One region of the Saccharopolyspora halophila genome, then DNA from elsewhere that is predicted to be linked to it. Evidence: riboswitches for the same ligand, from Rfam matches in the RefSeq annotation. Region 1 holds a riboswitch; each other region holds the start of a gene.

Region 1 (3,265 bases):
TGACATTACCGCGGTTTCGCCGGGCGGTGTGATGACCACCACCTGGCCCTGATCGACGAACACCGACATGTCACGTCGCCTGCCCGCGACGTCGCGGCAGCTGACGTGCCATTCGTTGGTTCCCACTGTCCAGCCTCCTAGGTGCCGTTCGCCTCGCTAGCGCGCTGATTGCGCGCTTCTCGAACGAGGGACGCACCGGGACCGGGCGCATGACGGCACGCCGCGGGATCGATCGCGAAGAATCGCGGTAGCGCCGACGGGACCCGGGCCCCGAAACGCTTCGGGGGCGATCCCCCCGTTGGGAGATCGCCCCCGAAGCAGCACCGTTAACCGGGCACACTCGTCTGCCGCAGCAGGTTGATCAGACCGGGCGAACCCGCAGACCGCCGCTCTCGGCGGAGAAGGTCACGGCGCCCTCGAAGTCGGCGATCGGCAGCTCGTCGCGGACCAGCCGGTGCAGCCCGTCCGAGGCCTCGGCCCGGATCTCGCGGGTGCTCACCGACTTCTCGGCCAGATCGGTGCCGCCGAACTGCACCTGCAGCTCGTCGCCCTGCACGGTGGCGCTCAGCCAGCCGCCGGGGATGGTCTGCTCGGTGCCCTCGTAGGACAGCGTCAGCTTGGCCGCGGCCGGCTCCTCGGCGCGCACCGCGATGTGCGACAGCGCCACACCCCGCTCGCCGGACTCACCGACCATCGCGATGACGTCGCGGGTGGCCTCGGCGGACAGGCCCTCGCCCGGCTTGGGCGTCAGGACCTGCACCTGCAGCTGGGCGGCCAGCCGGTAGGGCTGCCAGGAGCCCGCGCCGATCAGGTTGACCACGGCGGCGACCGACACGCCGTCGACCAGCCGGTCACTGCCCGGTGCGGGAGTGATCTCGATCGCCGGGACGTCGCGTTTTGCCAACAGGTCGCGCAGCGCCTTGGCGCGCAGACGGCTGTTGCGGTCGAAGCCGCGGGTGATCGCCACCGTCTGCGATCCGGCGGCCGCCGCTGCGGCCTCGGTCAGATCCGCCAGCGGGGCCCAGATCTGCGCCGGGTCCTCTTCGGGACGCTGACGGCGCGCGCGGGCGAAGCTCGGAGCATCGGTCGTCGTTTCCATCGCTTTCCAGGTTAGTCCGTCGAAAAGGGACGCTTTACCTGCCGATGGCCCTGACCGGGTGTGAGTTCGGTCGCCTTTCTTGATTCGGCGACGCGGACCCGGGGGCTTGCCGGCTGTTGCTAGGTTGGGACGCGACGCGGGGTGCCCGGCATGTCCTGGCTGAGAACAGACCCGTCGAACCTGACCTAGCTCGTACTAGCGGAGGGACGTCATCATCATGGCCCCCAATGTGCTGACCATCGCCGGTACCGACCCCAGCGGCGGTGCCGGAATTCAGGCGGACCTCAAGGCGTTCTCGGCCAACGGGGCCTACGGCATGTCGGTGATCACGGCGCTGGTCGCGCAGACCACGACCGGCGTGCGCCGGGTGCAGGAAGTGGCGCCCGACTTCGTCACCGATCAGCTGGTCACGCTGCTCGACGACGTCCGGGTGGACGCGGTCAAGATCGGCATGCTGGCCAACGCCGAGGTGATTCGCGCGGTGGTCGCCGTGCTGGACGACTACTCGCCGCGGCACGTGGTGCTGGACCCGGTGATGGTGGCCAAGAGCGGTGACCGCCTGCTGGCCCCGGAGGCCGTGGGGGCGCTGCGCGAGGAACTGCTGCCGCGGGTCGACCTGATCACGCCGAACCTCCCGGAGGCCGCCGACCTGCTCGGTGAGCCCGAGATCACCGAGTCCGGGCAGATGCCCGGCCAGGCCGAGCGGTTGGCCGCGCTGGGTGCCAAGCAGGTGCTGCTCAAGGGCGGGCACTTCCACGGGACCGACAGCGTCGACCTGCTGCACGGCGACGGGCGGTCCGAGTTCCTCGCCGGCGAGCGGATCGCCACCACCAACGATCACGGCACCGGGTGCACCCTCTCGGCGGCCATCGCGGCCCTGCGCCCGCAGCGGGCGGGCTGGCTCGAGGCCGTTGGCGAGGCCAAGCAGTACCTCACCGAAGCCCTCCGCGCCTCCGCTCGCCTCGACGTCGGTCACGGGCACGGCCCGGTGCACCACTTCCACTCCTGGTGGTGAGGGTCGAGCCCGCTTCGGGCTCGATCACCGCGGCGGTGCGGGTGGCGGTATCCGGCGCGTCGGAGATACCGCGATCCGATCCGGCATCGCGGGCGTTCGCGCGTGGCGTCGTTCGTCGACCGCGCAAGTTCACGAAGGAATCCGGGAGGACCGCAATGAGCAAGTTGCCCGATCCGCCTGCCGGCGGTTTCTGCGCCGAGGCGTGGCAGCACACCGCTCGGCTGCAGGACGCGATCCTGAAGCTGCCGTTCAACGAGGCGCTCACCGACGGGAGCCTCTCGCGCGACGTGTTCGCGTTCTACATCGTGCAGGACGCCCGGTACCTGGTCGGTTTCGCCCAGGCGCTGTCCGCGGCGGCGACCCGGTCCGATGATGCCGATGACGCGGCGTTCCTGGCGGGCGCGGCCAACGCGGCGCTGCTGGAGGAGCGGCGGCTGCACGCGGGTTACGTCGAGGAGTTCGGGCTGACCGAGGCCGAGACCGCCGGGATCGAGACCTCGCCGACCTGCCTGGGCTACACGTCGTACCTCAAGGCGTGCGCGCTCGCCGAGTCCTATCCGGTGCTGCTGGCCGCGATCCTGCCGTGCTTCTGGGTCTACCAGCACGTGGGCGCCACGATCCTGGAAGCCACCGGTGGCGCCGAGGGGCACCCGTACCAGGCGTGGATCAAGACCTACGCCGATGACGAGTTCGCCTCGGCGGTGCGGTCCGCGCGCGAGCTGGTGGACAAGGTCGCCGCGCGCTCGGACGAGGCGACCCGGGGCAAGATGCTCGAGGCGTTCACGCGCGCGACCGAGTTCGAGTGGATGTTCTGGCACAGCGCGTGGGTCAAGGAAACCTGGCCGACCGCTGAGTTCCTCGCCCGGTAGCAGATTTTGATCACGGGGAGTGATCGCCGAACTCCGCTCGAGCGAGATCGGTGATCACTCTCGGTTGATGTTTGACCACTGTACGAGTTGTGATTCGCCTCACTGTCGCTTGTGGATAACGATAACGGGACGGCGTAGCGATTTGCTGGGTGTGATGCTCTTCAACGGGCGGAACTTGCAGGTTAGATCCACTCCTATTTGGACGGAGTTCGGGGCGTTGGGCACTTCTCTCCTCATCGTGTTACTGGGCATGCTCGTGCCGGTGCTCGCGGCTGCGCCGTT
Region 2 (3,265 bases), on a different contig from region 1:
CAGCTCGGTACCGGAGGCGATCAGCGCGCGCTCCAGGATCGAGAGGTTGGCGGCCCCTCCGGTCCCGGTGATCAGTCGCGAACCGAACTCGCGGTCGGCGATCACCAGTGGGTCGTCCATGTTCACCCTCCTTGGACTGCGGTGAGGACCTCGATGGTGGCTCCGGGGCGCAGCGCGGTGTCCGGCCACGACGCGCGCGGCACGACCGCGCCGTCCACGGCCACCGCGACCCCGCGTTCGGCGACGCCGAAGTCCTGCAGCACCGACGCGAGCGTGGCGTCGGCGGCGACCTCCCTGGCGTCGCCGTTGATGACGACGTTCACTGCTGTCCTCCGAATCGGCTCGGATCGGTTGCCTTGATCAGCGGTTCCGGTTCTTCGCCGCGCAGCATCGCCAGCACGGCGTCCACCGTGACCGGGGTGAGCAGGAAACCTCCGCGGTGGTGGCCGGTCGCGGCCAGCACTCCGGGCTCCAGGCTGCCGATGATCGGCAGGTTGTCCTCGGTGCTGGGCCGCAGCCCCGCGGTGGCCTCGACCAGCTGGTACTCCGCGATCCCCGGCATCACCGCTTCGGCGTCGGCGAGCAGGTCGCGGACCCCGCCGACGGTGACCTCGGTGTCGAAGCCGACCTCGTACTGGGTGGCCCCGAGCACCAGTCCCCCGTCATCGCGCGGAACCAGGTAGGCCGGTCGGCCGTGCACCGGACCGCGCACGGTCCTGGTCGGCGGCGGCAGCGCCGTGGCGCGCCTGCACAGCCGCAGGATCTCGCCCTTGACCGGGCGGATTCGATCGCCCAGCGCGGGATGCAGCGGACCGGAGTGCGCGCCCGCGGAGATCACCGCGACATCGCAGTCCACGGTGGTTCCTTCGAGCTCGACCGCGCCCGGCCGCACGCGCGTGGCCCTGGCCGGGACGAGCTCCACGCCGGCGGCGGTGGCCGCCGCGCACAACGCGTCCAGCGCGACCCGGTTGTCCACCGCGAGATCGCCGGGCACGTCGAGACCCCCGCGCACCGCGGGGCCCAGCGACGGCTCCAGCTTGCGCACCTGGCGGCCGGTCAGCCGGTTCACGCTGCGGCCCAGGTCGGACAGGTGGCCCGCGACGTTGTCCAGCTCCGCGCGGTCGGCGGTGTCCACCCCGACCATCAAGGTGCCTTCGCGACGCAGCCCGGAGCTGCGCCCGGCGGCGCGGGCCAGCTCGTCGGCGAACTCCGGCCAGCGGTTCAACGACGTCGACCCCAGCTCCAGGAGTTCTTCCTCGCCCGGCCAGGCCTCGGCCAGCGGCGCCAGCATCCCGCCCGCCACGTGCGAGGCGCCGGACGCGGGCTCCGGGTCGATCAGCCGCACCCGATATCCGGCCGCGGCGGCCCGCCAAGCGATGGACAGGCCGATGACTCCCCCGCCCACCACGGCGACGTGCTCAATACGCTGTTCAGACACTCCACGCTCCCTGCGCCGGCATGACCCGGTTCAGGTTCGACGGTCGGGGCCTGCGCCCCCTCTCAGCCCGGTAGCCGGGCTCCCGTGCTCACCGCCGTCCACGGTACCCGCCCGCAGATCACCCGTCACCGAGCAGCCTGTTTCCCCGCTCACTCCGGCCGGAGCGCGCCTGCGACGCGCTGGGGGTCGCTGAGCCGGAAGCCACCGGCGCGGAAGGCTAGGGTTGGGGCATGCCTGGAATGGATGGGTTTGGAATCCGGAGCCGGCTCGCCGAGGCTCGGGTGTACTTGTGCACCGACGCGCGCGCCGAGCGCGGTGACCTGGCGGAGTTCGCCGACGCGGCGCTCGCGGGCGGGGTGGACATCATCCAGTTGCGGGACAAGGGGCCGGAAGGGGCACCGCTGGAAGCCCGGCAGGAACTGGCCGCCCTCGAGGTGCTGGCCGATGCCTGCGTGCGGCACGGCGCGCTGCTGGCGGTCAACGACCGCGCGGACGTGGCGCTGGCCGCCGAAGCCGACGTGCTGCACCTCGGGCAGGACGACCTGCCCGTCGAGCAGGCCCGCAAGGTGGTCGGCGACGAGGTCGCGATCGGCCGCTCCACGCACGACGTCGTCCAGGCCGACGCGGCCGCTACCGAAGCGGGCGTGGACTACTTCTGCACCGGTCCGACCTGGACCACCCCCACCAAGCCCGGCCGCGAGGCCGCGGGCCTGGAGCTGGTGCGCCACGCGGCCGAGCACGCGGGCCACGGCCGCCCCTGGTTCGCCATCGGCGGCATCGACGCGACCAACCTGGACGAGGTCGTCGCCGCGGGCGCCGAGCGCGTCGTCGTCGTCCGCGCCATCACCGAGGCCGAGGACCCGCGCGCCGCCGCGGCAGCGCTGCGCGAACGCCTGCTCTGACCGCGAACGCGAGACGACCCCCGGAGCGAGGGCTCCGGGGGTCGTCTCGGACGGGTCGTCCGGTGCGGCGGGACCGCGCGGGTGGCCGCATCGGCGCCGCGGCCGGACTGCGTGCCGGGTTCGGTCAGTCCCGCACGACCACCGCGGGGACGGGACGCGTCACTGCGTCACGAGGCTGAGCCCGTAGGCGGAGAGTGCCTCGTTGACCGGCTGGAAGTAGGTGGTGCCGCCCCAGGTGCAGTCACCGGAACCACCCGAGGTCATGCCCTGGGCCTGGTTGCCCGAGATGAACGAGCCACCGGAGTCGCCCGGCTCGGCGCAGACGTCCGTCCGGGTCAGGCCGTAGACGGTGCCCTGGGAGTACCGCACGGTCTGGTTCTTGGCCTCGACCGTGCCGCAGTGCCACCCGGTGGTGGAGCCGGAGCGGCAGATCGACGCACCGACCGCGGCTTCGGAGGAACCGGTGACGGCCCGCTGGCCGCCGTAGGTGTTGACGTACGGCTGCGGGGTGTCGTCCGAGCCGGTCCGGACGTAGGAGTAGTCGTCGCCCGGGAAGGACGAGCCGGCGAAGGTGCCGCTCGGGCCGGAGGTGCTCGACCCGACGTCACCGCAGTGGCCCGCGCTCACGAACCCGTCGTTGACCGCGAAGCCGATGGAGCACCGGGCGCTGTTGTCGATGGTGTAGGCGTTGCCGCCGACGATGTCCGCGTAGGTCCGCGGCTGCGCGGCGGACTCGACGACATCGATCGCCGCGGCGGCACCGTTGGCCTCGGCGAACCGGGTCGCCTCGGGCGCGGAACCCGGCTTGACGGTCACGACCACCGCGTTCTGCTGCGGATCGACGTGCCAGCCGGTCACCGCCTCGGGAGCCTGCTCCTGCGCGGCGTTGAGCCGCTCCACGATCCCGTTGAGGCGGTCTTCGGAG
Region 3 (3,265 bases), on a different contig from region 1:
CTCCGGAGAACGCGATCACCAGGGCTTCCTCCTCGGCGATGCGCGCGCGCAGCCGGTCCAATCCGGTCACGGCTCACTCCTCTCCACTACAGGTGCGGGATGGTCTGCGGTCCTTCGGGCAGCACGCACACCCGCGCGTTCGGGCCTTCGGCAAGTACGGCCTCCGCGACGTCGGGGCAGTGCGCCAGGTGCGCGCTGCGCAGCTGCTCCGGGTCGAGGTGCTCGCTGTGCACCGCGACCCGGGCCTTGCTCTGGATCTTGGCCTGGATCTGGACCTGCCACTGGTCCGGCACGGTGTTGGCGCGGGCCTCGATGTCGGCGAGCAGCCCTCGCGGGGACTCCGCCGAGGCCAGCACCTCGCGGAACGAACCGTGATCGGGGAACCCGTCCCGGCACTCGGCCGCGCAGATGATCAACCCGCCGGGTTTGACCACCTTCGCCGCCGCGGACATGCCCTTGACCGCCTGGTAGAGGTTCTGGTCCAGCGGGTAGCCGGAGTTGGTGGTGACCACGACGTCGAAGGGTTCCGGGACTCGCTGCATCGCCAGCCGCTGCGCGGCCGCGCACGCCGAGCGGTGCATCGCCAGCAGGTCCCCGCCGAAGGCCTCGATGATCTCGTGATCGCGGTTGAGGATGACGTCGAAGGCGAAATCGACTCCGGTGGCCGAGGCGATCGCGCGCACGTCGTCGTGCACCGGGTTTCCCTCGATGACACCCCAGGTCGCGTCGGGATGCGCGATGCGCGCCGCGTCGTGCAGCGTGAGCACGGTCCCCAGTCCGGCGAGTCCGGGCGCGACCAGCTTCGGGCCACCGCTGAACCCCGCGAAGAAGTGCGGCTCGACGAAGCCGGTGGTGATGCGGACGTCGGCCTCGACCCATTCGCGGTTGAGCCACACCGGAACTCCGTCGCCGAACTCGCCGCGCCAGACCAGCGATGAGTCGTCGCGGGCGTCGTGGTTGACCACCCGAACGCGATCGACGATCTCGTCGCCGAGCATCGCGCGCAGCTCGGCATCGGTGTTGGCGCGGTGCGTCCCCGTGGCCACCAGCAGGACGACGTCCTCGAGCCGGATCAGGCCGTCCAGCTCGGCGAGCAGCGCCGGGATCATCAGGTGCCGCGGTTGCGGACGGGTGCTGTCGCACAGCGAGACCGCGACGCGCTGACCGGGCCGGACGCGATCGCGCAGCGGAGGACCTGCCACCGGCTCGCGCAGCGCGCGCAGCAGCAGCTCGAACTCGTCGGGCGCGCCGGGGCGGAACCGCGGCGCGACGACCGTGGTCCGCTCGCGCGGCAACTCCACCGGCAGGCCTCGCTCGCCGTAGGCGAGCCGGACGCTCAACTGGTCAGCCACGAGCGGCCACCCGGTCGCGGAACAGGCGCATCGCAATCCCTCTTCATCGAAGTGCTCCAACCGGACTCTAACCGCGCGGACCGGTCGTTCCCATCCCTCGCGAAGAGAGATTTCCGGTGGTCACCAGGGGGCCCGGCGCCCTGTTCGGAGTGATAGTGCCTGCCCGGCCCGCTGTCCCGGGGCCGGCGGTCGGCCAAGCGGGCTTGAACCGCGCCTCACCCGTTCGGGTAGGGTCAGCGCGACTGATCGACGCGGGAGCTCGGGCGTACCGGGCTGAGAGGGTGGCAGATCGCGCGCCACCGACCGCCGAACCTGTCCGGATAATGCCGGCGTAGGGAGCTGTTGATGGCGGTTGACGCCGAACGTTCCGAAGTACCGCACACCCTGAACGAACCGGCGCCCAAAACGCTTGGCGTGCTGGACCAGAGCGCGTTCTGGGGCAACCTGGGCGTGAGCCTGCTGGGCTTCTCCGGTGCGCTGGCCGTGCTGGCGCCTGCGGGCGTGCCCCAGCTGTCCATGGCCGCGGCGATCACCGCGACCGTGGTCGGCACGGTGCTGGGCAGCATCATGGTCGGCATCGCGGCCATCCCCGGCGCCCGGACCGGCGCTCCGTCGATGATGCTGCTGCGCGGGTTGTTCGGCACCCGGCTGTCCTACGTGCCGACCGCGCTCAACATCCTGCAGCTGGTCGGCTGGGGGATGTTCGAACTGCTGGTCATCGCCCAGGGCGCGGAGGCGTTGTTCGGTGGTGGCCCACACTGGCTCTACGTCCTGATCGGCGGCGTCGTCACCACCGCCCTGACCCTGCGTCCGCTGGGCGCGCTGCGCATCCTGCGGCGCTACGTGAGCATCGCGGTGCTGATCGCGATGGCCTACTTCTTCGCGCAGCTGCTGCGACACCCGCTGCCCGCCATGCACGAGGGCTCCTGGGAGGGCTTCTGGCCCGGCGCGGACGCCGCGCTGGCGGTGGCGGTGTCCTGGCTGCCCGTGGCCTCGGACTACTCGAGGCACGCGCGCTCGGCCAAGGGAGCCTTCGCCGCGGCGACCGTGGGTTACTCGATCACCCAGATCGCCTGCTACCTGCTGGGTCTGCTCGGGCTGGCGTTGGTGGCCTGGAACGGCGATCAGGCCTTCGACCCGCTGCTGGCGGTGCCGCTCGGCGTGGTCTTCTTCGCGGTGCTGGTGCTGCGCGAGGTCGACCAGTCCTTCGCCGACACGTACTCGACCGCGGTGTCCATCCAGAACCTGCGGCCCAGCACCGATCGCCGAGTGCTGAGCCTGATCGTCGGTGCGGTCAGCACCATCGGCGCGCTGACCATCGACATCGAGCAGTTCTCCAACTTCCTGCTGCTGATCGGCTCGGTGTTCGTGCCGATGTTCGGCGTGCTGGCCGTCGACTACTTCGGCAACTCCCGCAGGCGGGAGTGGGACGTCTCGGCCGAGGCCCCGTCCCGCCGGGGCATGCTCTTCGCGTGGTTCCTCGGCTTCGCCGCGTTCCAGTTCATCAACCCGGGAGAACTCGGCTTCTGGAGCACCTTCTGGACCGATCTCCGCGCGTCCCTGGGTTTCGCGGTGCCGACCTGGATGAGCGCGGCGCTGACGTCCTTCGTGGTCGCGGCCGTCGTCGCGGGCGTCATCGGACTGCTGTCCCGGCGCCGATGAATCCGCGCGCTCGCGCCGAACCGGCAACCCGGCTCGGCGCGAGCGCGCCTGATCAGCGATCTCTGCGGGTGATCAGCTTGGACAGGGCGCGCAGCTCCTCGGCCGCCTCGGGCTCCGGTTGGCACGAGCGCAGGTCGTTGAGCGCCGCCGCGTGCAGGCTGTCGGCCTGGTGGCGGCTGAAGGCCTGCCCGCCCGCCTCGGTGATGAGGTCCGCGGCCCTGGCCAGTTCGGCGTCGTTGAGCGAACGATCT

The links. A riboswitch is a leader RNA that binds a small molecule or an ion and turns the genes downstream of it on or off. The one in region 1 is predicted to bind thiamine pyrophosphate.
Region 2: another riboswitch for thiamine pyrophosphate. It lies ahead of thiO (glycine oxidase ThiO); the one in region 1 lies ahead of thiD (bifunctional hydroxymethylpyrimidine kinase/phosphomethylpyrimidine kinase).
Region 3: another riboswitch for thiamine pyrophosphate. It lies ahead of ABD289_RS23255 (purine-cytosine permease family protein); the one in region 1 lies ahead of thiD (bifunctional hydroxymethylpyrimidine kinase/phosphomethylpyrimidine kinase).

The regions. Positions count from the first base shown of each region.
Region 1 covers NZ_BAAARA010000013.1:117,147-120,411, reverse strand. The annotation lists gene ABD289_RS18365 (hypothetical protein) at 1-126, opposite strand, end outside; gene ABD289_RS18360 (hypothetical protein) at 362-1,099, opposite strand; TPP riboswitch at 1,227-1,323, shown strand; gene thiD (bifunctional hydroxymethylpyrimidine kinase/phosphomethylpyrimidine kinase) at 1,317-2,114, shown strand; gene ABD289_RS18350 (TenA family protein) at 2,270-2,983, shown strand; gene ABD289_RS18345 (hypothetical protein) at 3,138-3,265, shown strand, end outside.
Region 2 covers NZ_BAAARA010000003.1:137,148-140,412, reverse strand. The annotation lists gene thiG (thiazole synthase) at 1-120, opposite strand, end outside; gene thiS (sulfur carrier protein ThiS) at 123-323, opposite strand; gene thiO (glycine oxidase ThiO) at 320-1,438, opposite strand; TPP riboswitch at 1,429-1,534, opposite strand; gene thiE (thiamine phosphate synthase) at 1,669-2,340, shown strand; gene ABD289_RS05885 (S1 family peptidase) at 2,500-3,265, opposite strand, start outside.
Region 3 covers NZ_BAAARA010000023.1:50,762-54,026, reverse strand. The annotation lists gene larE (ATP-dependent sacrificial sulfur transferase LarE) at 1-70, opposite strand, end outside; gene larA (nickel-dependent lactate racemase) at 87-1,352, opposite strand; TPP riboswitch at 1,594-1,707, shown strand; gene ABD289_RS23255 (purine-cytosine permease family protein) at 1,698-3,014, shown strand; gene ABD289_RS23250 (family 2 encapsulin nanocompartment cargo protein polyprenyl transferase) at 3,067-3,265, opposite strand, start outside.